One region of the Streptomyces sp. Je 1-4 4N24 genome, then DNA from elsewhere that is predicted to be linked to it. Evidence: predicted binding sites of a transcription regulator. Region 1 holds the regulator's gene; the other holds the start of a gene.
What was found. The regulator HspR, encoded in region 1, represses chaperone genes until heat shock. The targets are predictions, from matches to a motif close to TTGAGNNNNNNNNNCTCAA.
Positions count from the first base shown of each region.

Region 2: a site for HspR is predicted at 4,314-4,332, ahead of lon (endopeptidase La). Genes of this name have one in related genera too.

Region 1 covers NZ_CP110836.1:4,913,187-4,926,919, forward strand. Annotated here, with positions in the region: gene SLV14N_RS21405 (GNAT family N-acetyltransferase) at 1-447, opposite strand, end outside; gene SLV14N_RS21410 (VCBS repeat-containing protein) at 520-1,839, opposite strand; gene SLV14N_RS21415 ((Fe-S)-binding protein) at 2,007-4,289, opposite strand; gene dnaK (molecular chaperone DnaK) at 4,579-6,435, shown strand; gene grpE (nucleotide exchange factor GrpE) at 6,432-7,082, shown strand; gene dnaJ (molecular chaperone DnaJ) at 7,128-8,303, shown strand; gene SLV14N_RS21435 (heat shock protein transcriptional repressor HspR) at 8,305-8,757, shown strand; gene SLV14N_RS21440 (hypothetical protein) at 8,858-9,262, opposite strand; gene SLV14N_RS21445 (pyridoxamine 5'-phosphate oxidase family protein) at 9,681-10,085, opposite strand; gene SLV14N_RS21450 (Uma2 family endonuclease) at 10,115-10,690, opposite strand; gene clpB (ATP-dependent chaperone ClpB) at 10,940-13,570, shown strand.
Region 2 covers NZ_CP110836.1:2,970,488-2,987,404, forward strand. Annotated here, with positions in the region: gene SLV14N_RS12540 (MarR family winged helix-turn-helix transcriptional regulator) at 67-570, opposite strand; gene SLV14N_RS12545 (lysozyme) at 851-1,708, shown strand; gene lon (endopeptidase La) at 1,829-4,291, opposite strand; gene SLV14N_RS12555 (pentapeptide repeat-containing protein) at 4,496-5,329, opposite strand; gene SLV14N_RS12560 (DUF1877 family protein) at 5,476-6,318, shown strand; gene SLV14N_RS12565 (rhomboid-like protein) at 6,369-7,229, opposite strand; gene SLV14N_RS12570 (spermidine synthase) at 7,507-8,274, shown strand; gene SLV14N_RS12575 (response regulator transcription factor) at 8,349-9,089, shown strand; gene SLV14N_RS12580 (ATP-binding protein) at 9,086-10,219, shown strand; gene SLV14N_RS12585 (multifunctional oxoglutarate decarboxylase/oxoglutarate dehydrogenase thiamine pyrophosphate-binding subunit/dihydrolipoyllysine-residue succinyltransferase subunit) at 10,457-14,251, shown strand; gene fxsT (FxSxx-COOH system tetratricopeptide repeat protein) at 14,350-16,917, opposite strand, start outside.

The DNA of each region.
Region 1 (13,733 bases):
GTGGGCGTAGAACGCCCTTGCATCGGTGTTGAGTTGGAAGACATGCAGGTACAGGCCGTCGGGGCGGATCCGTCGTGCCTCGGCGAGGAGGAGGGAGCCGATGCCGGTGCGCCGGACCTCCGGGCGGAGGTAGAGCTGTTCGAGCAGCTCGCCCTGCAGGGACGCATAGCCGAGGAGGACCGTGCCACGGACGGCGACGAGGGTGTGACACTGCGGCAGCACGATCTCCCGGATCCAGCGGGTGACCTCTTCGTGGGTACGGCGCTGGGGCGGCAGGTAGGGCATGGTGGCCTGCCGTGACGCCTGGTGGACGGCGGCGATCGCGGGGGCGTCGGTGGGGAGGGCGAGCCGGACCGTGACGGGCGGGGCGGGCGGCGTCTCGCGTGGGGCGGGGCGCACCAGGGCGCTCGGATCGTCGGCCGTGGCCCTGCCCGTGTCTGTGTTCATGGCGTCATGCTCGGATGTGTCCCGCGCCGGGACAAGTGTATTAGCCACCGGCCACAATTGGCTGGCGCACCGTCAGGGGGCTGTGAAATCCGCCGTGGTGAAGGAGTGGGCGGGCCGCGCGGCGAGTCCTGACGGACCGCCGGGCAGCACCGTCACCCTGTCGTGGGTGCGGTCGCGCTGTGTGAGGAGAACGAGGTCGGCGCGGTGGTCACCGTCGAAGTCGGCGAGGGCGAGAACCGTGGAGTGCGGGCGTCCGGAGCCGGGAAGGCGGGGCACGGGCAGGCGGCGGGCGGTCGTGGAGAGCCCGTTCGCGGTGCCGCTCAGCAGGGCGGGGCGGCTGCCGGCCACGACGAGGTCAGGGTTGCCGTCGTGGTCCACATCACCGGCGGCGAGGGTGGGGATCCGGCCCGTGCCGGTACGGATTCTGCCGGGGCGGCCGCCGACGGAGAGCAGACCACCGGTGTCGGCGGTGACGGAGGTCACCCCCCGCCCGGCCCCGGCGAAGCGGCCGAAGACCGTGGCGTAGCCGGGCGGGTAGGCGGCCGGGCCGGCACGGAGCGGGCCCCGGGGGCCGCCGAGGGCGAGCCGGCTGCGGGCGCGGCGGCCGGGGTCGGCGGCCCGTACGAGGAGGTCGTCGGTGCCGTCGTCGTCGATGTCGGACGACGACAGGGGTGCGGTGGTCGCGAGGGCGGTGCCGGGGATGTCGACCGGTGCGCCGGCCGCCTTCGGGGCGCCGGTGCGGGTGAACGGGCCCCGCAGATAGCTGATCCGGGGGCCGGAGGCGGTGACGGCCAGGTCGGGCGCGCCGTCGCCGTCGAAGTCGCCGCAGACCGGCTGGTCGGGCCATTCGTTGCCGAATCTCGCCCGGTCCGGGATGCGGAGTTTCACGGCACGGGCAGGGCCGAGGCCGTGCGGTGAGCCGAAGAGGAGCTGTACGGGGACGGGCGGGCGGCCGATGCCGTCGTAGGGCGGGTCGGTGGTGACGACCAGGTCGCTGAATCCGTCCCGGTCGAGATCGCAGACGGTCTCGGCGTCGAAGGACGCGGGGACGGTCCCTGCGGTGGGGGCGGCGTGGCGGGCCGGGGTGAGCAACTCCCGGGTGGCCAGGCCGAGTCCGTGCGCGGAGCCGTAGACGATGCCGATGCCCGGGTCGTCGTCATGGCCTCCGGACGGTGCGAGCAGGCTGTCGAGGACGAGGTCGGGGTGGCCGTCGCCGTTGAAGTCGGTGGCGGTCCGGCTGCCGTGGCCGGCGGGGACGGGGCGCGCCCGCGGCAGCGAGGAGGCGCGGTGGGGCGAGGAGGGACGTGCGTCGCCGGCGGGGGAGAGCAGACCGCAGGAGCTGAGGAGAAGAGCCAGCCCGAGCCCTGCCGTCGCGGCGATCCGTCTTCCCATGCCGTATCCACCCCACCCATAAGCCTGTTGTCGTGTCGCCGGCCGCGGCACCCGATGCTCTCCGGTGGCCCGCCGCCCCGCAATGGCCCCACCGGCCGTCCGGAAAGGCCGGCGGCCGGCCCCCTGTGAAAGGGACCGGCCGCCGGCCAACGTTCCTGCCCGTGCCGTTACTTCACCGGCTCGGGCTCCGGAGCGTCCTCCGGCTCCTCGTCGCCCGCCGGGTCGACGGGGGTCTTGACGGAGTCCAGCAGCAGCTGGGCCACGTCGACGACCTGGATGGATTCCTTCGCCTTGCCGTCGTTCTTCTTGCCGTTGACCGAGTCGGTCAGCATCACGAGGCAGAAGGGGCAGGCCGTCGACACGATGTCGGGGTTCAGCGACAGCGCCTCGTCGACCCGCTCGTTGTTGATGCGCTTGCCGATGCGCTCTTCCATCCACATCCGGGCACCGCCGGCGCCACAGCAGAAGCCGCGCTCCTTGTGGCGGTGCATCTCCTCGTTCCGCAGGCCCGGCACCTTGGCGATGATCTCGCGCGGCGGGGTGTAGACCTTGTTGTGGCGGCCCAGGTAGCAGGGGTCGTGGTAGGTGATCAGACCCTCGACCGGGGTGACGGGGGTGAGCTTGCCCTCGTCCACCAGGTGCTGGAGCAGCTGGGTGTGGTGGATGACCTCGTACTCGCCGCCCAGCTGGGGGTACTCGTTCGCGATCGTGTTGAAGCAGTGCGGGCAGGTCGCGACGATCTTCTTCGACGACTTCGGCTTCTTGGTCGACTCGTCCACCCCGCCGTCCTCGTTGAGGGACTCACCGAAGGCGGCGTTCAGCGTGGCGACGTTCTCGGCGCCGAGCTGCTGGAAGAGGAACTCGTTGCCCAGACGGCGCGGGGAGTCACCGGTGCACTTCTCGTCGCCGCCCATGATCGCGAACTTCACGCCCGCGATGTGCAGCAGCTCCGCGAAGGCCTTGGTGGTCTTCTTGGCGCGGTCCTCCAGGGCGCCGGCGCAGCCGACCCAGTAGAGGTACTCGACCTCGGTGAGGTCCTCGACGTCCTGGCCGACGACCGGAACCTCGAAGTCGACCTCCTTGGTCCAGGCCAGACGCTGCTTCTTGGCCAGGCCCCAGGGGTTGCCCTTCTTCTCCAGGTTCTTGAGCATCGTGCCCGCCTCGGACGGGAACGAGGACTCGATCATGACCTGGTAGCGGCGCATGTCGACGATGTGGTCGATGTGCTCGATGTCGACCGGGCACTGCTCGACACAGGCGCCGCAGGTGGTGCAGGACCACAGGACGTCCGGGTCGATGACGCCGTTCTCCTCCAGGGTGCCGATCAGCGGGCGCTCGGCCTCGGCCAGCGCGGACGCGGGGACGTCGGCGAGCTGCTCGGCGGTCGCCTGCTCCGTACCCTCCATGTCCTTGCCGCCGCCCGCGAGCAGATACGGCGCCTTGGCGTGTGCGTGGTCGCGCAGCGCCATGATCAGCAGCTTCGGCGACAGCGGCTTACCGGTGTTCCAGGCGGGGCACTGCGACTGGCAGCGGCCGCACTCGGTGCAGGTGGAGAAGTCGAGCAGGCCCTTCCAGGAGAAGTGCTCGACCTGGGAGACACCGAACTGGTCGTCCTCGCCCGGGTCCTCGAAGTCGATCGGCTTGCCCGCGCTGGTCATCGGCTGCAGGGCACCGAGGGCGACGTCGCCGTCCGCCTCGCGCTTGAACCAGATGTTGGGGAAGGCGAGGAAGCGGTGCCAGGCCACACCCATGTCGGTCTTGAGCGAGACCGTGATCATCCAGATGAAGGACGTCGCGATCTTGAGGGCGGCGAAGAAGTAGGTGAGGTTCTGCAGGGTGCCGAGGCTCATCCCCTTGAAGAACGCGACCAGGGGGTACGAGACGAAGAACGCCGGCTCGTAGTGGTCGACGCCGTGCTGGGCGCCCTCCAGGGCGTGCAGCGTCACGATGCAGATGCCGACGATGAGGATGACGGTCTCGACGAAGTACGCCTGGCCGGTGTTGGAGCCCGCGAAGCGGGACTTGCGGCCCGCGCCGCCGGGGCGGTTCAGCTGACGGATGACGATCAGGGCGAGGATGCCCACGGTCGTCATCGTGCCCATCGCCTCGACGAACATCTCCCACGGCAGCCAGCCGCCGATGACCGGGATCAGCCAGTCGGCCTGGAAGAGCTGGCCGATGGCGTTGACGATCGTCAGCAGCAGGGTGAAGAAGCCCACCGCCACGAACCAGTGCGCCACGCCGACGATGCCCCAGCGGTTCATGCGAGTGTGGCCGAGGAACTCCTTGGCCACCGTGACGGTCCGCTGGGCGGGAGCGTCGGTCCGGGTGCCTGCGGGCACCGGCTGGCCCAGTCGCATCTGGCGGTAGATCTGCAGGAGGGCGCGGCCGAACAGCGCCACGGCGACCGCGATGAGCACCAGCGACACGATGATCGCGGCGAGTTGCATGGGAGGCTCCTCGTACCTGCGAGAGCGGAAAACGGTGGGAACTACTAAGCGGTAACTTTTTGGGTCTGCCGCTGAGGTTACCCATTCTCCTCCGCCCCATGAAGCCGCCCGGCCGGTGATCTGCGTCGCGAAGGCAACCCTGTGTGGGGCCTCGGCGTCCTCCGGTGGAGGCCTGGTGACGGTAAGGGCGACATAAAAGTTGAGCGCCCCAGACTCAGGTCTGTTGACAGGTTTTCTTCGGTACTGCACTCTTGAGCCTGTTCCACTCAAGTCAGCTGGAGGAATTGAAATGGCACGTGCGGTCGGCATCGACCTGGGCACGACGAACTCCGTCGTCAGTGTTCTCGAAGGCGGTGAGCCCACCGTCATCACCAACGCCGAGGGCGCCAGGACCACGCCGTCCGTTGTCGCCTTCGCCAAGAACGGCGAGGTGCTGGTCGGCGAGGTCGCCAAGCGTCAGGCGGTCACCAACGTCGACAGGACCATCCGGTCGGTCAAGCGCCACATGGGCACCGACTGGAAGATCGACATCGACGGCAAGGGCTTCAACCCGCAGCAGATGAGCGCCTTCATCCTGCAGAAGCTCAAGCGCGACGCCGAGGCGTACCTGGGCGAGAAGGTCGTCGACGCGGTCATCACCGTTCCGGCCTACTTCAACGACTCCGAGCGCCAGGCCACCAAGGAGGCCGGTGAGATCGCGGGCCTCAACGTCCTGCGGATCGTCAACGAGCCCACCGCGGCCGCTCTGGCCTACGGCCTGGAGAAGGACGACCAGACCATTCTGGTCTTCGACCTCGGTGGCGGCACCTTCGACGTCTCGCTGCTGGAGATCGGTGACGGCGTCGTCGAGGTGAAGGCCACCAACGGTGACAACCACCTCGGTGGTGACGACTGGGACCAGCGCGTCGTCGACTACCTGGTCAAGCAGTTCCAGAACGGCCACGGCGTCGACCTGGCCAAGGACAAGATGGCCCTGCAGCGCCTGCGCGAGGCCGCTGAGAAGGCGAAGATCGAGCTGTCGTCCTCCACCGAGACGACGATCAACCTTCCCTACATCACCGCCTCCGCCGAGGGCCCGCTGCACCTGGACGAGAAGCTCACGCGCTCGCAGTTCCAGCAGCTCACCTCGGACCTCCTGGACCGCTGCAAGACCCCGTTCCACAACGTGATCAAGGACGCGGGTATCAACCTGTCCGAGATCGACCACGTGGTCCTGGTCGGCGGCTCCACCCGTATGCCCGCCGTCGCCGAGCTCGTCAAGGAGCTGACCGGCGGCAAGGACGCCAACAAGGGCGTCAACCCGGACGAGGTCGTCGCCATCGGCGCCACCCTCCAGGCCGGTGTGCTCAAGGGTGAGGTCAAGGACGTCCTCCTGCTGGACGTCACCCCGCTGTCCCTCGGTATCGAGACCAAGGGCGGCATCATGACCAAGCTCATCGAGCGCAACACCACGATCCCGACCAAGCGCTCCGAGATCTTCACGACGGCCGAGGACAACCAGCCGTCCGTGCAGATCCAGGTCTACCAGGGCGAGCGCGAGATCGCGGCGTACAACAAGAAGCTCGGGATGTTCGAGCTGACCGGTCTGCCGCCGGCCCCGCGCGGGGTCCCGCAGATCGAGGTCTCCTTCGACATCGACGCCAACGGCATCATGCACGTGACCGCGAAGGACCTGGGCACGGGCAAGGAGCAGAAGATGACCGTCACCGGCGGCTCCTCGCTGCCGAAGGACGAGGTCGACCGGATGCGCCAGGAGGCCGAGAAGTACGCGGACGAGGACCACGCCCGCCGCGAGGCCGCCGAGTCCCGTAACCAGGGCGAGCAGCTCGTCTACCAGACCGAGAAGTTCCTCAAGGACAACGAGGAGAAGGTTCCCGGCGAGGTCAAGACCGAGGTCGAGGAGGCCCTCACCGAGCTGAAGGAGAAGCTCAAGGGTGAGGACACCGCGGAGATCCGCACCGCCACCGAGAAGGTCGCGGCCGTCTCCCAGAAGCTGGGCCAGGCCATGTACGCCGACGCCCAGGGCGCGGAGGCCGCTGCGGGTGCCGAGGGCGCCGCTGACGGTGAGCAGGCCAAGGCCGAGGACGACGTCGTGGACGCCGAGATCGTCGACGACGAGAAGCCGAAGAAGGATGGTGCCGCGTGACGGAGGAGACCCCGGGCTTCGACGAGAAGCCCGACGTCCCCTCTGACGCCGCTTCCGAAGACGCGGCGCAGGCCGAGTCCGCCGACAAGGCGGGCTCGGCCCCGGCCGGGGACGTACCGGACGTAGCGCTCCAGGCGCAGCTGGACCAGGTACGCACGGCGCTCAACGAGCGCACTGCGGACCTCCAGCGGCTCCAGGCGGAGTACCAGAACTACCGCCGTCGGGTGGAGCGGGACCGGGTCACGGTCAAGGAGATCGCCGCGGCGAACCTCCTGTCCGAGCTCCTTCCCACCCTCGACGACGTCGGCCGCGCCCGCGAGCACGGCGAACTGGTCGGCGGCTTCAAGTCGGTGGCCGAATCGCTGGAGACCGTGGTCGCCAAGCTGGGACTGCAGCAGTTCGGCAAGGAGGGCGAGCCCTTCGACCCGACGATCCACGAGGCGCTGATGCACTCGTACGCACCGGATGTCACCGAGACCACGTGCGTGGCGATCCTGCAGCCCGGGTATCGCATCGGTGAACGAACGATCCGCCCCGCGCGGGTCGCCGTCGCCGAGCCGCAGCCCGGTGCGCAGAGCACCAAGTCCACCTCCGACGAGGACGCCAAGGCTTCGGACGAGGAGAGCGGTGGCCCGGAAGAGGGCTGACGTGAGGACAGAAACGAAAACCGTGCGGAAGGAGGGACGTCGGGGATGAGCACCAAGGACTTCGTCGAGAAGGACTACTACAAGGTCCTCGGCGTCCCGAAGGACGCCACCGAAGCGGAGATCAAGAAGGCGTACCGCAAGCTCGCCCGCGAGTTCCACCCGGACGCCAACAAGGGCGACGCCAAGGCCGAGGAGCGCTTCAAGGAGATCTCCGAGGCGAACGACGTCCTGGGCGACAGCAAGCGCCGCAAGGAGTACGACGAGGCGCGCACCCTGTTCGGCAACGGCGGCTACCGTCCGGGCCCCGGTGGAGGCGGCAGCTTCAACTTCGACCTGGGCGACCTCTTCGGGGGCGGCGGCCAGGGGCAGGGCGGCCAGGGCGGCGGCTTCGGCGGTGGCCTGGGCGACGTCTTCGGCGGCCTGTTCAACCGCGGCGGCGCCGGTACCCGTACCCATGCGCGCCGTGGCCAGGACATCGAGTCCGAGGTGACGCTCAGCTTCACCGAGGCGGTCGACGGGGCCACGGTCCCGCTGCGGATGTCCAGCCAGGCGCCGTGCAAGGCGTGCTCCGGCACCGGCGACAAGAACGGCACCCCGCGGGTCTGCCCGACCTGTGTCGGTACCGGCCAGGTCAGCCGGGGCGCGGGCGGCGGCTTCTCGCTCACCGACCCGTGCGCCGACTGCAAGGGCCGGGGCCTGATCGCCCAGGACGCCTGCGAGGTCTGCAAGGGCAGCGGGCGGGCGACCAGTGCCCGCACGATGCAGGTCCGTATCCCCGCGGGCGTCTCCGACGGGCAGCGGATCCGGCTGCGCGGCAAGGGCGCCCCGGGCGAGCAGGGCGGCCCGGCGGGCGATCTGTATGTGGTCGTGCATGTCGACGCCCACCCGGTCTTCGGCCGCAGGGGCGACAACCTCACCATCACGGTGCCGGTCACCTTCCCGGAGGCCGCGCTCGGCGGTGAGGTGAAGGTGCCGACGCTGGGCGGTCCGCCGGTGACGCTGAAGCTGCCGGCCGGCACCCCCAACGGACGCACCATGCGGGCCCGGGGCAAGGGCGCGGCCCGTAAGGACGGCACCCGCGGTGATCTGCTGGTCACCATCGAGGTGCTGGTCCCCGGTGACCTCAGCGACAAGGCGAAGGAGTCGCTGGAGTCCTATCGCGAGGCGACCGCGGGGCCGGACCCGCGGGCGGAGCTGTTCCAGGCCGCGAAGGGAGCTTGAGATGGACAGCCGGGGCGGGCAGCGTCGTAACCCCTATGAACTGACCGATGAGTCGCCGGTGTACGTCATCTCCGTCGCGGCTCAGCTCTCCGGCCTGCATCCGCAGACCCTTCGGCAGTACGACCGGTTGGGGCTGGTCTCGCCCGACCGCACGGCCGGGCGGGGCCGCCGCTATTCGGCCCGGGACATCGAACTGCTCCGTACGGTGCAGCAGTTGTCCCAGGACGAGGGCATCAACCTCGCCGGCATCAAGCGCATCATCGAGCTGGAGAACCAGGTCGCGGCCCTGCAGCAGCGGGTCATCGAGCTGCAGGGCGCCCTGGAGGGCGCGGCCAGCGCGATGCAGCAGCGGGAGGCGGCGGTGCATGCCTCCTATCGGCGCGATCTGGTGCCGTATCAGGATGTGCAGCAGGGCAGCGCGCTGGTGGTCTGGCGCCCCAAGCGGCCGGAGTGACCGGCCGCGGTGCGTACGCCCGTATGACGTGACGAAGGGCCGGGGTGACCCGGCCCTTCTCGCGTTTGCGTGCGCGGGCGGCGCCCCGGCCACGGCCCGCTCAGCAGCCGTTGTAGCCCGCCGTCGGCATCGACAGCCGCCGGTGCACATGCGACTTCATCGCCAGGGTGTAGACCGGCTCGTCGAGGTCGGCGGTCTCCAGGCGGACGCCGGCCGCGGCGCAGCGCGCGGTGAACTCGTCCGCGCCGTCGATGGCGTTCTCCAGCGCCCGGCGGTTGGGCGCCACGAACACATCGACCAGGCCCTCTTCGACATCACGCCACAGTGCGCTGTGGTCGGCGCGCAGCTGATGCAGGCTGAGCTGGCAGGTCAGGTGGTAGTCACGGGCCGCCGCCCACTGCTTGCACATGTCGTGCTGGCTGCGGTCATCGACCAGGAACGGATCCTCGTCCAGCTCGGACAGCGGCATCAGGCAGGCGATCGCCGTGACTCGGACCGAGTTCATCGTGCCCTCCGGGGCGTGGCGACTGTGGGGGCGACGATACCCCCGCGAGCGGCCCGTGGAGGAGGGGCTGTACCGGGCGGCGAGGCATAGCCGCAGGCGTGACAGATCTTCCAGCCGTCCTGATTGACGGCGAGCTGGCCGCCACAGCGCGGGCAGAGCTCGGCGTGCGGGTGCGGCCGGGTGGGGGACGGACGGCGCGGAACGGTCGTCACGATGCACAATGCCGACGCCATACGGCCTCCAGCTGCTGTCTTTTGCAGGGGACAGGTCCGATGTCGTCCGTGATTGCGCGGAGCTGTTCGGTTCCCGTCGCTCTTGAGTACCAGGTGGGTGGCCCGCGGCGGATCCGGAGGGACCGTTTCCGGCCAGCGGGCAGAAGGGGGCACCTCGGAGGGGGAGCGGGCTCGCGGGCCGGCGCTCAGGCCCGGCCCATCGCCTTGGTCACCGCGATCTCGATCATGACGCGGTCGGGGTTGGGCGTCGGCGTCCGGCCGTACCGCTCGGCGTACCGGCGCACCGCATCAGCCACCGACTCGGCGTCCGTACGCACCCGGGCCCGGCCCTCCAGCGTCGCCCAGCGCCCCTTGTCGACCTGGCACACGGCGACGGTGGCGCCGTCCGCCCCGGCGGCGAGGATGTTCTTGACCTTGGTGCTGTCCTTGCGGGTGATGATCCGCGCGATCCGCTGTCCGGCGTCGTAGGTGACGCCCACGGGAACCACATGGGGCGTCCCGTCCGTACGGAGAGTGGTGAGCGTCGGCATCAGATACTCGCCCCAGAAGGCGAGGTACTCCGGGCTGAGGGCGCTGAGGTCATGGGCCATGGGGGCCAGAGTAGTTCGGGGCCCGGAATTCAGAGGAAGTCGGTGGTCTCCAGGTCGAAGGAGAAGGGGGCGGGGAGGGGGAGGGGTTTGCCGATGGGGGTGGTGTTGTGCCCTGCGTAGTCGTCCCCGGAGGGGTCGCTGAACAGCGTGATCGTGGCCTTGCTGCGGTCCACGAGCAGGTAGAGCGGGATGCCGGCGCGGGCGTAGCAGTGGCGTTTGATGATGCGGTCGTGCTCTGGCTTGCTCGACGTCACTTCCACGACCAGGGCGATGCCTTCGCTGGGCATCCAGGGCTCGGCATCCAGGAACAGATCCAGTTCGGTGGGCGCGAAGGTGGCATCGGGGATCACGTGGTTCTTACGGTCACTGGGGTGAAGCAGGAGTCCCTTGCCTCCGGAGACGTCCATATCGGTCACGGACTTCGCCAGGATCTGTTTGGTCAGTCGGCTGAAGAAACGCTCGTGGTTCCCATCCGTCGGCGGCGTCACGATGATCTCCCCCTCGATCAGCTCGGCCCGGAAGCCCTCAGGGGTATCCAGGGCGAGGAAGTAATCCAGGAGGGTCTCTTGGTCCGTCGCCATCGGCTCGTGTGCCATAGCCGTCATGCTGCACCTCCTTGTGGTCGAAGGCCAGTGTTGCCGGGTGACGCGGACGGTGACGGTGCGTTCGTCCCCGATTCGCTCGCACGAGTGAGCGAGGAAGGGGCGGGGCGGCTCCCCAAACCAACCTTGAGTGGAATAGACTCAACTTATCGCATGTTGGTATGAGCAGGATGTGCCGGATCGGGCGGCCCTGGCTGGGTCCAGACTGGGCAACAAGGCCGTGCAGGACGAGTCGAGGAGGATCGCGAGGACGTGGACGCCGAGCTGACCAACAAGAGCCGGGAGGCGCTGAGCGCCGCCAATGAGCGGGCGGTCACCGCCGGGCATGCGGACATGACGTCCGCGCATCTCCTGCTCGCGCTGCTGGCCGGGCAGGACAACGAGAACATCATGGACCTGCTGGCCGCCGTCGAGGCGGACGCCGCCGCGCTGCGCAACGGGGCCGAGCGCCAGCTGGCCGCGCTGCCCAGCGTGCAGGGCTCGACCGTCGCGCCGCCGCAGCCCGACCGCGATCTGCTCTCCGCCATCGCGGACGCCACCCAGCGCGCCAAGGAGCTCGGTGACGCCTATGTCTCCACCGAGCACCTCCTCATCGGTATCGCCGCCAAGGGCGGGCGCACCGGCGAGCTGCTGGAGCAGCAGGGCGCCGGTGCCAAGAAGCTGCTGGCCGCGTTCGAGGCGAACCGGGGCGGGCAGCGGGTGACCAACGCCGACCCGGAGGGCACGTACAAGGCGCTGGAGAAGTTCGGTACGGACTTCACCGCGGCCGCCCGTGAGGGCAAGCTCGACCCGGTCATCGGCCGGGACCACGAGATCCGCCGGGTGGTGCAGGTGCTGTCCCGCCGGACGAAGAACAACCCCGTGCTGATCGGCGAGCCGGGCGTCGGCAAGACCGCCGTCGTCGAGGGGCTGGCACAGCGGATCGTCAAGGGCGATGTGCCCGAGTCGCTGCGCAACAAGCGGCTGGTCGCGCTCGACCTGGGGGCGATGGTCGCGGGCGCCAAGTACCGCGGTGAGTTCGAGGAGCGGCTGAAGACCGTCCTGGCGGAGATCAAGTCCAGCGAGGGCCAGATCATCACCTTCATCGACGAGCTGCACACCGTCGTGGGCGCGGGCGCCGGCGGCGACTCGTCCATGGACGCGGGCAACATGCTCAAGCCGATGCTGGCCCGCGGTGAGCTGCGGATGGTCGGCGCGACGACGCTCGACGAGTACCGCGAGCGGATCGAGAAGGACCCGGCGCTGGAGCGGCGCTTCCAGCAGGTGCTGGTCGCCGAGCCGACCGTCGAGGACACGGTGGCGATCCTGCGCGGCCTCAAGGGCCGCTACGAGGCCCACCACAAGGTGCAGATCGCGGACTCCGCGCTGGTCGCCGCCGCCTCCCTCTCCGACCGCTACATCACCTCCCGTTTCCTGCCCGACAAGGCCATCGACCTGGTCGACGAGGCCGCGTCCCGCCTCCGTATGGAGATCGACTCCTCCCCGGTGGAGATCGACGAGCTCCAGCGCGCCGTGGACCGGCTCAAAATGGAGGAGCTGGCGCTGCGGAACGAGACCGACGCCGGATCCGTCCAGCGGCTGGAGAAGCTGCGCAAGGACCTCGCCGACAAGGAGGAGGAGCTGCGCGGCCTGACCGCCCGCTGGGAGAAGGAGAAGCAGAGCCTCAACCGCGTCGGTGCGCTCAAGGAGCGGCTCGACGAGCTGCGCGGACAGGCGGAGCGCGCCCAGCGCGACGGCGACTTCGACAGCGCCTCCAAGCTGCTCTACGGCGAGATCCCGGGGGTGGAGCGGGAGCTGGAGGAAGCGGCCGCCGCCGAGGCCGAGCAGGAGGCGTCCAAGGAGTCCATGGTCAAGGAGGAGGTCGGGCCGGACGACATCGCGGATGTGGTCGGTGCCTGGACCGGTATCCCGGCCGGCCGCCTCCTGGAGGGCGAGACCCAGAAGCTGCTGCGCATGGAGGAGGAGCTCGGCAAGCGGCTGATCGGCCAGACCGAGGCCGTACGGTCGGTGTCGGACGCCGTACGCCGCACCCGCGCGGGTATCGCCGACCCGGACCGCCCCACCGGCTCGTTCCTCTTCCTCGGCCCGACCGGCGTCGGCAAGACCGAGCTGGCCAAGGCGCTCGCGGACTTCCTCTTCGACGACGAGCGGGCGATGGTCCGTATCGACATGTCGGAGTACAGCGAGAAGCACAGCGTCGCGCGGCTGGTCGGCGCGCCGCCCGGCTACGTCGGCTACGAGGAGGGCGGCCAGCTGACGGAGGCGGTCCGCCGCCGCCCGTACTCCGTCGTCCTGCTGGACGAGGTGGAGAAGGCCCACCACGAGGTCTTCGACATCCTGCTGCAGGTCCTCGACGACGGCCGGCTCACGGACGGCCAGGGCCGCACGGTCGACTTCCGCAACACCATCCTCATCCTGACCTCCAACCTCGGCTCCACCTTCCTGATGGACCCGCTGCTCAAGGAGGACCAGAAGCGGGAGAAGGTGCTGGAGACGGTCCGCGCGTCCTTCCGGCCCGAGTTCCTCAACCGGCTCGACGACGTGGTGGTCTTCCACCCGCTCGGTACGGACCAGCTGCAGCGGATCGCCCGCATCCAGCTCGACCATCTGCAGCGCCGCCTCGGCGACCGCCGGCTGACGCTGGACGTCACCGACCGCGCCCTGACCTGGCTCGCCTGGCTCGGCCAGGAACCGGTCGTCGACGCCCCCGCCCCGGACATGTCCTACGGCGCCCGGCCGCTGCGCCGCCTGGTCCAGACGGCCATCGGCGACCAGCTCGCCCGCGCCATCCTGGCGGGCGAGGTGCTGGAGGGCGACACCGTGCGGGTGGACGTGGACGGCGACCAGCTGTCGGTGGAGGCGGCCGGGCGGCCGGCGGGCTGACCGGCGGGGGCCGGGGGTCTGGTGTCGGGTGCCTGGGTCCGGGGCGTCCGGTGCCGTGACCGGGGCGCCTGAGGCCGGGGCGTCCGGGACGGCCGGCCGGCGGGGGCCGCGGCCCCGGGCCGGGCCGCGGCCCCGGGTACCCGTCCGGCCCGCCGATCGTTGC
Region 2 (16,917 bases), 1.9 Mb from region 1:
CCAGGGGGTTTCCGTGATGCCCCGCCGCTCTTGCGGGGCTGACGCGGGGCCCGGTGCCGAGGCCCGCTATGCCTCGTCGCCCTCCTGCTCCGCGTTCAGCCGGTGCAGCAGTCGGGCGAGTTCGGCGACCTCGCCGCGGTCCCAGGAGGCGAGGCGGCGGGCGTACTGGGCGCGGCGGCCGGTACGGACGCGGGTGAAGCGTTCGCGGCCCTCGTCGGTGATGCGGACCAGGACCGCGCGGCCGTCCGCCGGGTCCGGTTCGCGGGCGACGAGTCCGAGCTTCTCCAGGGCGTGCAGCTGGCGGCTCATCGTGGCCTTGCCGACCCCGAAGTAGCCGGCGAGGTCGGTGGCGCGCTGGGAGCCGGCATCGGCCAGCCGCACAAGGAGGCCGTATGCGGCGGGCTCCAGATCGGGATGCACCTCTCGTGCCAATTCGCCGGAAGAGGCACGGGCCCGGCGGAGAAACACCGCCAATTCACGTTCCAGGGCGAGGAATACGTGGTCCACACCAGTCGGCTCGCCGTCCGCCGTCGTCCCGTCGGCTCCGGTGTTGTGCACGTCAGCGCCCATTCCCGCGTTTCCTCACCTGAAAGTTTCTGCCATCGGCGGCCGAAGCCGCAGCTCCGCCAGTATTTCGCAGGATTAGACCAACGGCAGCCCAGTGCCCCCCTTTTGTCACGTCGGTCTACGCGCGTACCGTGATTTCTGGCATGGCCATACCAAGCAGCCCCGGGCATCCGCCGCGCGCCGTGCACCTCGCACCTCGGTGTCCGCACGCTGCGCCATGCCGTCAGCTCCTCCCCCCGCTCCTCCCCCCTCAGGTCATCCCCCGAGATCTTCGGAGGCACGTATGTCCGTGCTCAGATCCGGCTCCCCCCACCGCCCCGCACGCTCCCTCGCGACCGTGGCCGGGATCCTGCTCGCCCTCGTCTCCCTCCTCCTCGGCCTGCCGGGCACCGCCGGCGCCGCGGCCATGAAGCGCGCACCGGAACCCACCCACCCCGGTCAGGACTGGGCCGGTTCCCAGATCGCCCGGCACGAGGGCACGGCGGCCGGCGGCGCACCGCCGGCCGCCTCGCTCGCCTCCGTCGAAGGGGTGGACGTCAGCAGCCACAACGGCAATGTCGCCTGGTCGACCCTCTGGAACAGCGGCGTCCGCTTCGCCTATGTCAAGGCGACGGAGTCCACCAGCTACACCAACCCGTACTTCGCGCAGCAGTACAACGGCTCCTACAACGCCGGGATGATCCGCGGCGCCTACCACTTCGCCACCCCCAACACCTCCAGCGGCGCCGCCCAGGCCAAGTACTTCGTCGACCACGGGGGCGGCTGGTCCAAGGACGGCAAGACCCTGCCCGGCGCGCTCGACATGGAGTACAACCCCTACGGCGCGACCTGTTACGGGCTGAGCGCGGCCGGCCTGGTCAACTGGATGAAGGACTGGTTCGCCACCTACAAGGCGCGTACCGGCCGGGACGCCGTCCTCTACACCTCCACCAGCTGGTGGAAGCAGTGCACCGGCAACTCCGCCGCCTTCGGCGCCGTCAACCCGCTGTGGATCCCGCGCTACGGCTCCTCGGTCGGTGAACTCCCGGCCGGCTGGGGCTTCCACACCGTCTGGCAGTACACCTCGACCGGCCCGACGGTCGGTGACCACAACCGCTTCAACGGCTCGATGGACCGGCTCCGGGCGCTGGCGAACGGCTGAGGAGGCTCCCCCGGGAGCGGCCTGTGCTCTCCTGCGAGCGCACAGGCCGCTCCCCGCACCGCAACCATCAACGGAGGATGCCCCGCGGCGATCGGCCACCTCCCCGAGAGCGGCGCCGGTTCAGGCGCTGAGCGGGGTGACCTCCGGCGCCGCCCCGTTCGACGCCGGCGTCAGTGCCAGCTCCAGCACCTGGCGGACATCGGCGACCGGGTGGACCTCCAGGGATTCGAGAATCTCGGCCGGCACATCGTCCAGGTCCGGTTCGTTGCGCCTGGGGATGATGACGGTGCCGATGCCGGCCCGGTGCGCCGCCAGCAGCTTCTGCTTGACGCCGCCGATCGGCAGCACCCGCCCGGTCAGCGAGACCTCACCGGTCATCGCCACATCCGGCCGGACCTGCCGGCCCGACAGCAGCGAGGCCAGCGCCGTCGTCATCGTCACGCCCGCGCTCGGCCCGTCCTTGGGGACCGCGCCCGCCGGTACGTGCAGATGCACTCCGCGCTCCTTCAGGTCGGCGACCGGGAGCTCCAGTTCCGCGCCGTGGGAGCGCAGGAACGACAGCGCGATATGCGCCGACTCCTTCATCACGTCACCGAGCTGGCCGGTCAGCTGGAGCCCGGACGCACCGGTCTCCGGATCGGCGAGCGAGGCCTCCACATAGAGCACATCGCCGCCGGCGCCGGTGACCGCGAGGCCGGTGACCACACCGGGCACCGCGGTGCGCCGCCCGGCCGGGTCCTGGGCCGACTCGGGAGTGTGGTGCGGCCGCCCGATCAGCGGGCGCAGCTGGTCCACTCCGACCGTGAACGGCAGCTCCCGCTCCCCCAGTTCGTGCTGTGCGGCGACCTTGCGCAGCAGCCTGGCGACCGTGCGCTCCAGATTCCGGACGCCCGCCTCGCGGGTGTACTCGCCCGCCATCTTGCGCAGCGTCTCGTCCTCCAGGGTCACCTCGCCGGACTCCAGACCGGCCCGCTCCATCTGGCGCGGCAGCAGATGGTCCCGGGCGATGACCACCTTCTCGTCCTCCGTGTAGCCGTCCAGCCGGACCAGCTCCATACGGTCCAGCAGCGGCTCGGGGATGGCTTCGAGGACATTGGCGGTGGCCAGGAAGACCACATCGCTGAGGTCGAGTTCGACCTCCAGGTAGTGGTCGCGGAAGGTGTGGTTCTGTGCCGGGTCCAGGACCTCCAGGAGGGCGGCGGCCGGGTCGCCCCGGAAGTCGGAGCCCACCTTGTCGATCTCGTCGAGCAGCACGACCGGGTTCATCGACCCGGCCTCCTTGATGGCCCGGACGATCCGGCCGGGCAGCGCGCCGACGTACGTACGGCGGTGGCCGCGGATCTCCGCCTCGTCCCGGACACCTCCGAGTGCGACCCGGACGAACGTGCGGCCCATGGCCCGCGCCACGGACTCGCCGAGCGAGGTCTTGCCGACACCGGGCGGCCCGACGAGCGCCAGCACGGCCCCGCCCGCCCGTCGCCCACCGCCGCCCTTGCCCGCATCGCTGCGCGATGCCCCCTTCGATGACCCGCCGACGAGGCCGAGGCCCCGCTCGGCCCGCCGCTTGCGGACGGCCAGGTATTCGGTGATCCGCTCCTTGACGTCCTCCAGGCCGGCATGGTCGGCGTCCAGGATCGCCTTGGCGCCGGCGATGTCGTAGGCGTCCTCGGTCCTCTCGTTCCACGGCAGTTCGAGGACGGTGTCCAGCCAGGTGCGGATCCAGGAGCCCTCGGGGCTCTGGTCGCTGGACCGCTCCAGCTTGTCGACCTCCTTGAGGGCGGCCTTGCGGACGTCCTCGGGCAGGTCGGCGGCCTCGACCCGGGCCCGGTAGTCGTCGCCCTCGTCCTCCGGATCGCCGTTGAGTCCGGCGAGTTCCTTGCGGACCGCCTCCAGCTGCCGCCGCAGCAGGAACTCCCGCTGCTGCTTGTCGACGCCTTCCTGGACGTCCTTGGCGATGGACTCGGCGACGTCCTGCTCGGCGAGGTGCTCGCGCAACGCCTCGGTGGCGGACTTCAGCCGTGCGACCGGGTCGACGGTCTCCAGCAGCTGGACCTTCTGTTCGGTGGTCAGGAACGGCGAATAGCCGGAGTTGTCGGCGAGCGTCGGCACGTCCTCGATCTGCTGGACGCGGTCGACGACCTGCCAGGCGCCGCGCTTGCGCAGCCAGCTGGTGGCCAGCGCCTTGTATTCCGTGACGAGTTCGGCCACCGCGCCGGGCAGGGGGTCGGGGACCGTCTCCTCGACGGTCGTGCCCTCCACCCAGAGGGCGGCTCCGGGCCCGGTCGTGCCGGAACCGATCCGTACCCGGCCCAGGCCCCGGATCAGCGCACCGGGATCGCCGTCGGACAGCCGCCCGACCTGCTCGATCCGCCCGAGCGTGCCGATCGCGGCGTACTTCCCGTCGGTGCGGGGCACAAGCAGCACCCGCGGTTTGTTACCCGAGGAGGCGGCGGCCTGTGCGGCCTCCACCGCTGCCCGTACGTCCGCGTCGGACAGGTCCAGAGGCACCACCATGCCGGGGAGCACGACCTCGTCATCGAGGGGCAGCACGGGCAGAGTGAGCGAGGTGGACGTCGAAGCCATGATCTCCCCTTCGGCAAGCAAGTTGAGCTTTACTCACTCAATGCCGCTGGGGCGGGGGATGTTCCCCCGGGTGCGTTCGCTGTGAGCGATCAGGGGAGTTGCCGCCGCCGGGCCGGGCCCGCGGCGATCCGGGGGACACGACCGGCCGCGCACCCGTTCATCAACGACGGTCCGGCGGCGGAGCGAGCCGGACCGCGGGGCCCGCTACCAGTGTGCGGGGCGGGTCAGGTTCTGCGGCAGCTCGGTGGCGGCGTCACCCTTGGCCGCGTTGAGCTGTGCCTGGGTGAGGAAGAGGGCGCCGGTGAGATCGGCGCCGGAGAGGTCGGCGGCGCGCAGATCGGCACCGATCAGGTCCGCGGTGCGCAGATCGGCGCACTTGAGGTCGGCGGCGATCAGGTAGGCCCCACGGAGGTTGGCGCCCCGGAGGTCGGCGCCCTTGAGGCGGGCTCCCATGAGGTCGGCGCCCCGGCGCTCCTTCTTACGGCCCGGGATCCCGGCCCGTACGAGTTCGCTGGTGCGCAGCAGGAGGGCGTTGACCTCGCCCCGGTGGGCGGGCACGTCCAGCTCCGTGAGCTCCTCGGCGCTGCCGCGGGTGAGGCGTTCGGTCTTCTCCAGGGCGGCGCGCAGCTCGGCGTGGACCGGGCGGGCCGCCGGCCGGGTCAGCGCCTCGGCCAGGTACCAGAGGAGTTCGTGCAGCTGCCGCATGACGGGGAAGACGTCGAACATCTGCCGGGCGGTCCCCGGGGCCTGCCGCCAGTCCTGTCCACCGAAGGTGACCTGGGAGACCTTCTGCCCGGCGCCGAAGCAGTCGAAGACGGTACAGCCGGTGAAACCGCGCGGGCGCAGCTCGCTGTGGATGCCGCAGCGGAAGTCCGTCCGCAGGTTCGGGCAGGGCCGGCCGGCGTCCTTGTCGATCGCGAAGTCCGCGGAGGCCGCGAACGGCAGCGCGACACAGCACAGCCCGAAGCAGCTGCCGCAGTCGGACTGCAGGCCGAGTTCCCTGACGTCCGGAATCGATGGCTTGCGTTCTGGGGACAAGGTGCGTGTACTCCTGCGGCCGGCGGGCACCGCACGAGCCGTGCCCGGAAGGGACCGTCATTCTCCCAGCCGGCACAGGGCCGCCGCGCCCGGCCGGTTCCGCTCGCTGCGGCGGGGATCCGTCGGGCACTCACCCGGCGTTGTCAGTGATCGCCTCCAGGGCCTGTCTTCCCGATCAGGCCGGATCAGGGAGTGTCGGCCCGGCGGACCTCGCCGCGGCGGAGGTGTATCCGGTGCTCGCCTGGGAGCGGGGTGAGCCACTGGACCATCTCAGCGCGCACCACGAGCTGTTGCGGCCGTTCTTCCGCGCGGCGGCGGATGAGGGGGACGGCATTCTCATGTGGCTCGGACAGCGGCGGACGGCCCGTGCAGATCCGTGCGAAAGGCCCGTCGCCACCGTCCTCACGCCCCGTCATGACTGCTACCTTCACGGCATGTTGCAGCGGATGTCCGGAGTTTTCATCGGCGCATTCTTCGGGACGGTCTTCGTGGTCGCCAACGCCCACGACCCGCTGAATCCGGCGATCGGTATCGCCCTCCGGGTGCTCGCGGTGCTCACCTTCGCCGGGCTGCTCACGCTCGCGCTGCTGGCGGGACGCCGCGGCGGGCCCGCGCCGGACGATGCCGAGGCACCTCAGGCGGACTGGTTCCGGGGGAAGTTCGCGTTCGTCGTGGGCGCCGAGGCGGTGCTGCTGATCGGCGGCAATCTCGCGCTGCGGGCGGCTGGCGCCCCCGAGCAGACCGCCGTGGCCTGGATCGCGCTGATCGTCGGTCTGCACTTCGTCGCGCTGATGGCGGTCTGGAAGCGGCGCAGCATCGCCGTCCCCGGCGCCACGCTGACCGCGCTCGGCGCGACCGGCCTGGGGATGGCGGCCACCTCCGCCGTGGCATGGGTGCCGTTCGTCAGCGGAGTGCTCTCCGGTGTGGCGCTCCTGGGCGGCTGCGCCTACGCGATCACCCACACCTACCGGTCGACGGCGCGGCCGTAGTTCCTGCCGTCCGGACCTGCCGCGTCCCGGGACGCCCGGCCGCCTGACGCTCAGTACGTCCGCGCGCCCCGCAGGGCGGGATGGCCCAGATCGCCGAGGAGCGGCGCGGCTGCGGCACGGTGGTGGCGCCAGCGGCGCAGCAGCGGCCAGCTCGCCACGCCCAGGGCGAGCGAGAGGAGATGCCCCCAGTCGCTCAGCGGGTCGACGTAAGCGAGCAGATCCGTCAGGGCCACATAGGCGACGCCGGCCAGCAGCGGCCACCGCGACCAGGCGGGCAGCAGGCCGGCGAGGGCTCCGGTGCAGGTCATCACGCCGAAGCTGATGCCGTAGTCGAGGCGGTGCAGCGAGCTCTCCGGCAGCCGGCCGGCGGCGACCGAGAAGGCGACGGGCAGTTCGGTGGCGAGGGTGGCGAGCACATGGCCGCCGAAGAAGACCGCGACGGCGCGCAGCGCGCCGATCCGCCGCTCCAGCGCCGTCAGAACGAAGAGGAAGGCGACGGCGTACGCGGAGGCCATCCCGCCGGCGATCCACAGGGCGCTGGCGATCAGCACCAGCAGCGGGGCCTGGGCGAGATGGACGACATCGGTGCTGGAGCCGCGCAGCAGTTCGGAGACCAGCCCCGGGTCGGCGTACTCGGCGAAGAGCGAAGTGGCCGCGAGGAGCACGGCGTAACCGAAGGTGAAGGGGGTGCCGAGGGGGGTGGGGAGCAGCCTCCAGGGCCGCCAACGCACCGCCGCACCAGGGGCGTTCGGCCCTTCCGCAACGGCGCGGGCCGCGGCCGCCCGGCCCCCGCGCTGCCGGGGGATGCCGGCCAGCAGGCCCGGCGTCCCGCCCGGACCGGTGTCCGGCCCCGGCGCGGCGGCCGGTTCACGACCGGTCCGTATCCTCTCGGCGGTTCCCAGCCAGCTCACAGTCCGAGGCCCCTTCCGTCCTGGCGCATCCGGTGAGCCACGCCCGTGTCCCTCGGCCGTGAATCTCTGCCCTGCTCTACGTCCCGGACCACCCTGCACGCTCAACCCATGAAGAACCTGTGAGAGTGATATCTGTCACATGAGGCAACCGCCGACAGACACTTCACGTCCGGGCTACCGGCGGCGAATACCGCCCAAAAGCGACCACCCGAGCGACACCTGAGCGACCACTCCAAAGCGTTGGACCGGCGCACCCCGTATTGGCCACCATGACGTCATGGCTCCCGTGACACCGCCCCACCAGGCAACGGCCGTCGCCCCCGAGGCCCCGCGCACGCTCGACCGCCGCGAGGGCGCGTACGGCGAGGTGGTGCTGCGGCAACGGGTCGGACCCCCCGCGGCCCCCGGGACCGACGGCTCCGGCACCCCCGAGGCGCCGGTGATCTACGAGATCATCGCCAACGGCTGCTTCCTGATGGACACCTCCGACGGCCGGTCCGAACGACTGCTGATCGACGCCGCGCTGGACGCGCTGCCGGCCGGCCGCACCCGCCCCTCCGTGCTGATCGGCGGCCTCGGCGTCGGCTTCTCCCTGGCCCGTGCGGCCCAGCAGCCACGCTGGGGCCGGATCGTCGTCGTCGAGCGCGAGGAGGCGGTCATCGACTGGCACCGCACGGGCCCGCTGTCGGCCGTCTCGGCGGCCGCGCTGGCCGATCCACGCAGCGAGATCCTGCACACCGACCTGGTCGCCCATCTGCGGACGGAAGCGGACCAGGACACCTATGACGCCCTGTGCCTGGACATCGACAACGGCCCCGACTGGACCGTCACCGAGGACAACGACAGCCTCTACTCCCCCGACGGGCTCGCCGCCTGCCGCGACCGCCTGACCCCCGGCGGAGTGCTCGCCGTCTGGTCCGCACAACCCTCGCCGGCCTTCGAGGACGCACTGCGAAATGCCGGTTTCAGCGGGGTACATACGGAAGAGATCCCCGTTGTCCGAGGCGTCCCCGACGCGGTCCATCTCGCGCGGAAGGGCGCGTAGCCGACAGTCACACCATGCCCGTACGCTGCTGCCCAGCAATACGCGACCACGCAGGGGACATGCAGGGGCGGGCGATGGACCAGACTCAGACAACGCAGGGCGGCGCCGCCGCGGCCACGCCGGGAGCCCAGCGCCGGGTCCTGGTCGTGGAGGACGACCCGACGATCGTCGAGGCCATTGCGGCCCGGCTGCGCGCCGAGGGCTTCCAGGTGCAGACGGCCACCGACGGCCCGGCCGCCGTGGACACCGCCGAGGCCTGGCAGCCCGATCTGCTGGTCCTCGATGTGATGCTGCCGGGCTTCGACGGCCTGGAGGTGTGCCGCCGGGTCCAGGCGCAGCGCCCGGTGCCGGTGATGATGCTCACCGCCCGGGACGACGAGACCGACATGCTGGTGGGCCTCGGCGTCGGCGCCGACGACTACATGACCAAGCCGTTCTCGATGCGGGAGCTGGCCGCCCGGGTGCATGTCCTGCTGCGCCGGGTCGAGCGCGCCGCACTGGCCGCGCACACCCCCCGCAGCGGCATCCTCCGGCTGGGTGAGCTGGAGGTCGACCACGCCCAGCGCCGGGTCCGGGTGCGCGGCGCGGACGTCCATCTGACGCCCACCGAGTTCGATCTGCTGGTCTGCCTGGCGAACACCCCGCGCGCGGTGCTCTCCCGTGAGCAGCTGCTGGCCGAGGTGTGGGACTGGGCGGACGCCTCCGGGACCCGTACGGTCGACAGCCACATCAAGGCGCTGCGCCGCAAGATCGGCGCCGAGCGGATCCGCACGGTCCACGGCGTCGGGTACGCCCTGGAGACCCCGTCCGCATGACGCGGTGGCCACGCACCCCCCTGCGCGAGCTGTGGCAGCGGGTCTGGGAGGGCCTGCGCCCGCTGGACCCGTACCGCTCGGTCAAGGCCGCGCTCGGGGCACTGGTCAGCGTCTCGGTGATCATCACCACACTGCTGGTGTTCGTCGCGATGCACTCGGCGACCGAGCTGCGGGTGATCACGATCTTCTCGATCATCGCCTCGCTGCTGATCACCCAGTTCGTGGCCAACAGCCTGACCGCCCCGCTCGACGAGATGACGGACGTCACCCGGTCGATGGCGCACGGTAACTACAGCCGCCGGGTCCGCTCGGAGCGCCGTGACGAGTTCGGCGACCTGGCGAACGCCTTCAACCGGATGGCGGCCGATCTGGAAGCGGTGGACACCCACCGCAAGGAACTGGTCGCCAATGTCTCGCACGAGCTGCGCACCCCCATCGCCGCGCTCCGTGCCGTCCTGGAGAACGTCGTCGACGGCGTCTGCGAGCCGGACCCGGAGACCATGCGCACGGCGCTGAAGCAGACCGAGCGGCTGGGCCGCCTGGTCGAGCACCTCCTGGACCTGTCCCGGCTGGACAACGGCGTGGTGCCGCTGCACTCCCGCCGCTTCGAGGTCTGGCCGTATCTGTCCGGGGTGCTCAAGGAGGCCAACATGAGCCGGGGCGCCGCCACGCTGTCGGGGCTGTCAGGGGTTGCCGGCTCCGGCACCCACACCCGCACGGACGTCCATCTGCACCTCGATGTCTCGCCGCCGGAGCTGACCGCGCACGCGGACGCCGAGCGGCTGCACCAGGTCGTCGCCAATCTCATCGACAACGCGATCAAGCACAGCCCCCGGCACGGCCGGGTCACGGTGCACGCACGGCGGGGCGAGGGGCCGCAGAGCCTGGTGCTGGAGGTGCAGGACGAGGGCCCCGGCATCCCCGAGGCGGAGCGCTACCGGGTCTTCGAGCGGTTCAACCGCGGCGGTCCGGCCCCCTCGGGCCCCGGCACCGACGGCGGTACGGGCCTGGGCCTGGCGATCGCGCGCTGGGCGGTGGACCTGCACGGCGGACGCATCGGCGTGGCCGAGTCGCCGCGCGGCTGCCGGATCCGGGTCACCCTTCCGGGGCTGGAGTCAGCTCGAAGCTGACGGCCACTGACGTAGGGTCGATGGTGGAAACACTCCGCAGCGGGTGTGGTGGCGATCACTCGTACCCGCACAGAGGCAAACTTCGTGTGTTTCCCGCCAAGTCATGCCCTGAAACCCGACCGGGAATGTGACGTACGCGACGAGTACCCCTCCCGGCCTGCACCAAGGGTCACAACAGGCGTAGCCTTTATTCCCGCTGTCCACCACCTTAGGAAGCGGAAGAGGGCGGTTGCCGCCGTGTCGCTACAGTCCCCCAACAGCTCGAGCATCTCGACCGACCACGAGGGGCAGGGGAAGAACCCTGCTGCCGCGTTCGGTCCCAATGAGTGGCTCGTCGACGAGATCTACCAGCAGTACCTCCAGGACCCGAACTCGGTAGACCGAGCCTGGTGGGACTTCTTCGCCGACTACAAGCCGGGCGGTGCCACCGCGCCGAGCCAGCCGGCGGAGGGCCCCGGTGCGAGCACCGGCTCCGCGGCCGCCCCGGCGCAGGCGTCCGCGCCCGCAGCGGAGCCGAAGCCGGCCTCCGCCGAGCCGGCCACCCCGGCGAAGCCGGCTGCGAGCGCTCCGGCACCGGCCAAGGCCGCTCCGGCCAAGGCTCCGGCGAAGGCGGCTCCGGCCAAGCCCGCCGCGAAGCCGGCCGCCGAGGAGGGCCAGGCCCCCGGCGGTCCCGAGTTCATCCCCCTGCGCGGCCCCTCGGCCGCGGTGGCGAAGAACATGAACGCCTCCCTGGAGCTGCCGACGGCCACGTCCGTCCGCGCGGTCCCGGTGAAGCTGCTCTTCGACAACCGCATCGTGATCAACAACCACCTCAAGCGCGCCCGCGGTGGGAAGGTCTCCTTCACCCACCTCATCGGGTACGCGATGGTGCAGGCCCTCAAGGCCATGCCGTCGATGAACTACTCCTTCGCGGAGAAGGACGGCAAGCCGACGCTGGTCAAGCCCGAGCACGTCAACCTCGGTCTGGCCATCGACCTGGTGAAGCCGAACGGCGACCGCCAGCTCGTCGTCGCCGCCATCAAGAAGGCCGAGACGCTGACCTTCTTCGAGTTCTGGCAGGCCTACGAGGACATCGTCCGCCGGGCCCGTGACAACAAGCTGACGATGGACGACTTCACCGGAGTCACCGCGTCGCTGACGAACCCCGGCGGCATCGGCACCGTCCACTCCGTGCCGCGTCTGATGCCCGGCCAGTCCATGATCATGGGCGTCGGCGCGATGGACTACCCCGCGGAGTTCCAGGGCACCTCCCAGGACGCCCTGAACAAGCTGGGTGTCTCCAAGGTCATGACGCTGACCAGCACCTATGACCACCGGGTGATCCAGGGCGCCGCCTCCGGCGAGTTCCTGCGCATCATGAGCCAGCTGCTGCTCGGCGAGAACGAATTCTTCGACGACATCTTCAAGTCGCTGCGGATTCCCTACGAGCCCGTCCGCTGGCTGCGGGACATCGACGTCTCCCACGACGACGATGTCACCAAGGCCGCCCGGGTCTTCGAGCTGATCCACTCCTACCGGGTCCGCGGCCACGTCATGGCCGACACCGACCCGCTGGAGTACCACCAGCGCAAGCACCCCGACCTCGACATCACCGAGCACGGCCTCACCCTGTGGGACCTGGAGCGCGAGTTCGCGGTCGGCGGCTTCTCCGGCAAGTCCATGATGAAGCTGCGCGAGATCCTGGGCGTGCTGCGTGACTCGTACTGCCGCACCACCGGCATCGAGTTCATGCACATCCAGGACCCCAAGCAGCGCAAGTGGATCCAGGACCGGGTCGAGCGCTCGCACAAGTCGCCCGAGCGCGAGGAGCAGCTGCGCATCCTGCGCCGGCTGAACTCCGCCGAGGCGTTCGAGACGTTCCTGCAGACCAAGTACGTCGGCCAGAAGCGCTTCTCGCTGGAGGGCGGCGAGTCCGTCATCCCGCTGCTGGACGCGGTCATCGACTCCGCGGCCGAGTCGCGCCTCGACGAGGTCGTCATCGGCATGGCCCACCGCGGCCGCCTCAACGTCCTGGCGAACATCGTCGGCAAGTCGTACGCGCAGATCTTCCGCGAGTTCGAGGGCAACCTCGACCCGAAGTCGATGCACGGCTCCGGCGATGTGAAGTACCACCTGGGCGCCGAGGGCACCTTCACCGGCCTGGACGGCGAGCAGATCAAGGTCTCGCTGGCCGCCAACCCCTCCCACCTGGAGGCCGTCGACCCGATCGTCGAGGGCATCTCGCGGGCCAAGCAGGACATCATCAACAAGGGCGGCACGGACTTCACGGTCCTGCCGATCCAGCTGCACGGTGACGCGGCGTTCGCCGGCCAGGGCGTGGTCGCGGAGACGCTGAACATGTCCCAGCTGCGCGGCTACCGCACCGGCGGCACGGTGCACGTGGTCATCAACAACCAGGTCGGCTTCACCGCAGCGCCGGAGTCGTCGCGTTCGTCCATGTACGCCACCGACGTGGCCCGCATGATCGAGGCGCCGATCTTCCATGTGAACGGTGACGACCCCGAGGCCGTCGTCCGCGTGGCCCGTCTGGCCTTCGAGTTCCGCCAGGCGTTCAACAAGGACGTGGTCATCGACCTGATCTGCTACCGCCGTCGCGGCCACAACGAGTCGGACAACCCGGCCTTCACCCAGCCGCTGATGTACGACCTGATCGACAAGAAGCGCTCGGTGCGCAAGCTCTACACCGAGTCCCTCATCGGTCGTGGCGACATCACGCTGGAGGAGGCCGAGCAGGCGCTGCAGGACTTCCAGGGCCAGCTGGAGAAGGTCTTCACCGAGGTCCGCGACGCCACGACGGCCCCGGTGGCCCCCGAGGTGCCGCAGCCCAAGGCCGAGTTCCCGGTCTTCGTGGACACCGCGATCTCCCAGGAGGTCGTCAAGCGGATCGCCGAGTCCCAGGTCAACATCCCCGAGCGGGTCACCGTCCACCCGCGTCTGCTGCCCCAGCTGCAGCGCCGCGCGGCCCAGGTCGAGGACAACGCCATCGACTGGGGCATGGGCGAGACCCTCGCCATCGGCTCGCTGCTGATGGAGGGAACCCCGGTCCGGCTCGCCGGCCAGGACTCCCGCCGTGGCACCTTCGGCCAGCGGCACGCGGTGCTCATCGACCGGGAGACCGGCGACGACTACACGCCGCTGCTCTACCTCTCCGAGGACCAGGCCCGCTTCAACGTCTACGACTCGCTGCTCAGCGAGTACGCGGCGATGGGCTTCGAGTACGGCTACTCCCTGGCCCGCCCGGAGGCGCTGGTCATGTGGGAGGCGCAGTTCGGTGACTTCGTCAACGGCGCCCAGACGGTCGTCGACGAGTTCATCTCCTCGGCGGAGCAGAAGTGGGGCCAGACGTCCGGCGTCACCCTGCTGCTCCCGCACGGCTACGAGGGCCAGGGCCCGGACCACTCCTCGGCCCGCATCGAGCGGTTCCTCCAGCTGTGCGCGCAGAACAACATGACGGTCGCCGCGCCGACCCTGCCGTCGAACTACTTCCACCTGCTGCGCTGGCAGGTCCACAACCCGCACCACAAGCCGCTGGTCGTCTTCACCCCGAAGTCGATGCTGCGTCTGAAGGCGGCGGCGTCGCGGACGGACGAGTTCACGACGGGCGGTTTCCGCCCCGTCATCGGCGACTCCACGGTCAAGCCCGAGGATGTCCGCAAGGTCATCTTCTGCTCCGGCAAGGTCTACTACGACCTGGAGGCCGAGCGCGAGAAGCGTGGCGCGCACGACACCGCGATCGTCCGCATCGAGCGCCTCTACCCGCTTCCCGGCAAGGAACTGCAGGCGGAGATCGCCAAGTTCTCGAACGCCGAGAAGTACCTGTGGACCCAGGAAGAACCGGCGAACCAGGGTGCCTGGCCGTTCCTCGGCCTCAACCTGATCGACCACCTCGACCTGGCCGTCGGCGCCGATGTCCCGCACGGTGAGCGGCTGCGCCGGATCTCCCGGCCGCACTCCTCGTCGCCGGCCGTCGGCTCCGCCAAGCGCCACCAGGCGGAGCAGGCACAGCTGGTCGCGGAGGCCTTCGACGCATAAGCGTCAAGGGCCGCCGGAGCGACCGGCGGGCAGACAGCGAAAGGGCCCGTCCCCGGTGGGGGCGGGCCCTTCCGCGTACGTGGGGCGCCTGCGGCTCGTTAGACGGGCTGCGGTTCGAAGTCCCAGTACGGGCGCCGGCGACGCCGCGCTGACAGGGTGTGCGGGTGCTCGGCGCCCAGGGTCTCGGAGAGCTGCTGGATCGCCTCCTGTTCGAGCTTCGCCGCCTCCTGGCCGCGGCGGAGCGCCCGCAGGTCCTCGGACAGCGCCGTCTTCGCGGAGAGGGTCAGCGGATGGGTGTCGCCCAGCGTCACCTTGGCCCGCTCCAGGGTGACCCGGCCCAGCTCCACCGCGCCCTCCTCGTCGTCCACCCGGTTGCGGGCGGAGGCGGCGTTCAGCGCGCAGCCCAGCGTCCAGGGATGGCCGGAGCCCATGGCCTCGGTCATCCCGCTCAGCGCGCGCTCGGCGATGTCCAGCGCGTCCGCCGGGTCCCCGAACTCGCCGCGGACCAGCCCGACGTTCCCCAGGGTGCCGACGGTGTACGGGTGGCGCTCACCGGCCAGGGCCCGATAGCGCTCGGCGACCTCCTCCGCCAGGTCGCGGGCGTGCCCGAGATCGCCGTGCTCCCGCAGGAAGGTGGCGTGGTCCGCACGCACCATCAGCGTTTCGGGGTGGCGGGGCCCCAGCACCCGGCGGGAGCGCTCGACGAGATCGGCCAGCAGGGTGGCGGCGCGGGTGACCTCGCCGGAGCGGCGCAGGCACAGCGCGAGATTGTGCTCGGCGCGCAGCGTCTGTGGGGTGTGCGGGCCCATCACCTGCAGATGCAGCCGGGCGTTGAGCTCCTGGCTGGAGGTGGCGTCGCGGTAGCGGCCGAGCAGGCGCAGGGTGCGGGCGTGGGCGGTGCCCGCGTTGAGCGTGAGGTGGTGGCGGGCGCGCAGCTCGCGCTCCCGGAAGGCCAGCACCTCGCGATGGGTGACCAGCGCTTCCTCGTACCGGCCGAGCAGCGCCAGGACGCTGCCGAGGTTGTGCCGCGAGGAGAGGGTGCGGGGTGCCTCCGGGCCGAGCAGCTCGGTGTAGGCCCGCCAGACGGCGTCGAAGAGGTCATAGGCCTGCTCGTAGGAGCCCAGCGCGATCAGCGTGCCGGCCAGCCCGTCCTGCGCCCGCAGCAGATCGGCGTCGGAGGGGTCCCGCTCGGCGGCGAGCTGGTCGACGACGGCGCTGCCGACCGCCTCGGCCTCGCGGTAGCGGCCGAGCCGGCGCAGCATGTTGGCGTGCTGGTGGGTGAGGACGAGCATGGTGCGCTGGGTGGCCGCGAGGCGGGTGCGCCAGCGGGACATGAACTGTTCGCACAGCCGCAGGCCCATGCGGTATTCGCCGCGGACCCGCAGATACTCCACGCAGTTGAGCAGCAGCTGCTGGACCGCGGGCTCGGGGCTGTCGAGGACGCCGGCCGGCTCCAGATGCGGGATGAGTTCGGCGTAGCGCTCCCAGTAGCGGGTGTCGGCGGGGTTCTGCGGGTCGGCGGTGACCAGCACCCGGCAGGCGCACGCCGACATCAGATCGCGCTCGTCCTCGGTCATGTCACTGCGCAGGAACCGGTGGTAGAGCCGGTGCATCAGCGCGGTCTCCACGGCCGGGTCGGAGTCCTGGGAGACCTGGTAGTCGAGGCGTACGGCGGTGGACTCGGTCAGCCGGCGCAGCGCGGTGTTCCAGCTGATCGGCTCGGCGGCCAGGTCGGCGAGGTGTTCGGGCAGGTCGCCGCGGCGGGCCCGGGAGAGCATCGGGACGGGGATGGTGTCCGGGGCGAAGAACGCGAACAGCTTGAGGAGTTCGACCGCGGCCGGGCTGCGTTCGCGCAGCGTGTTGAGAGTTATGGCCCAGCTCGTCTGGAAGGCCATGGGGTAGTCGGAGGAGATCCGGATGCCGACGAGGCTGGGCTCACCGCGGCGGATCAGCTCGATGTACTCCTTGGGGGACATCGGGTTGGCGTCGAGCCATGCGGCGGTCTGGGCGAGCAGCAGCGGCAGGTCCTGGACGGCGTCGGAGAGCAGATCGGCTTCCATCGGGGTCAGCCGTGGGGCGCGCCGCCGCGCATAGGCGACGCTCTCGATGCGGTTGAAGGGCAGTACCTCGATCTCCTGGGCGCTGCCGGAGCCCGACCAGTCGCGGGTGAGGGTGGTGATCAGGACATGGCCGCGGCCGTCGGGGACCAGGTCCTCGATCTGCTCCATGTCGTCGGCGCTGTCGAAGATCAGCAGCCAGCGGCGGTAGGGGCGGCCGACGCGGAGCGCTTCGTGGACGGCGCGGATGCGGTCGCCCAGCTCCCGGCCCACGGGGAGACCGAGCCGGGTGGCGAGCTCGGCGAGCTGTTCGCGGGCGGCGCCGCGGTTGGTGGCGCTGATCCACCACACCACGTCGTAGTCGTTGCCGAAGCGATGGGCGTATTCGGCGGCGATCTGGCTCTTGCCGACGCCGGAGGTGCCGTACAGCGCGATCCGGGTCTCCAGCGGCGGGCCCGCGCCCGCACCGGAGCCGGCCAGCTTGCCGTGCAGCGCTTCGAGGACGTTGTCGCGGCCGGTGAAGCGGTTGTTGCGGCGCGGGATGTTCCACACCTCGGGCGGGTTGTTCGGGAAGCGGGGCGCGCCCGGCGCGTCCTCGTCCACGGCCCG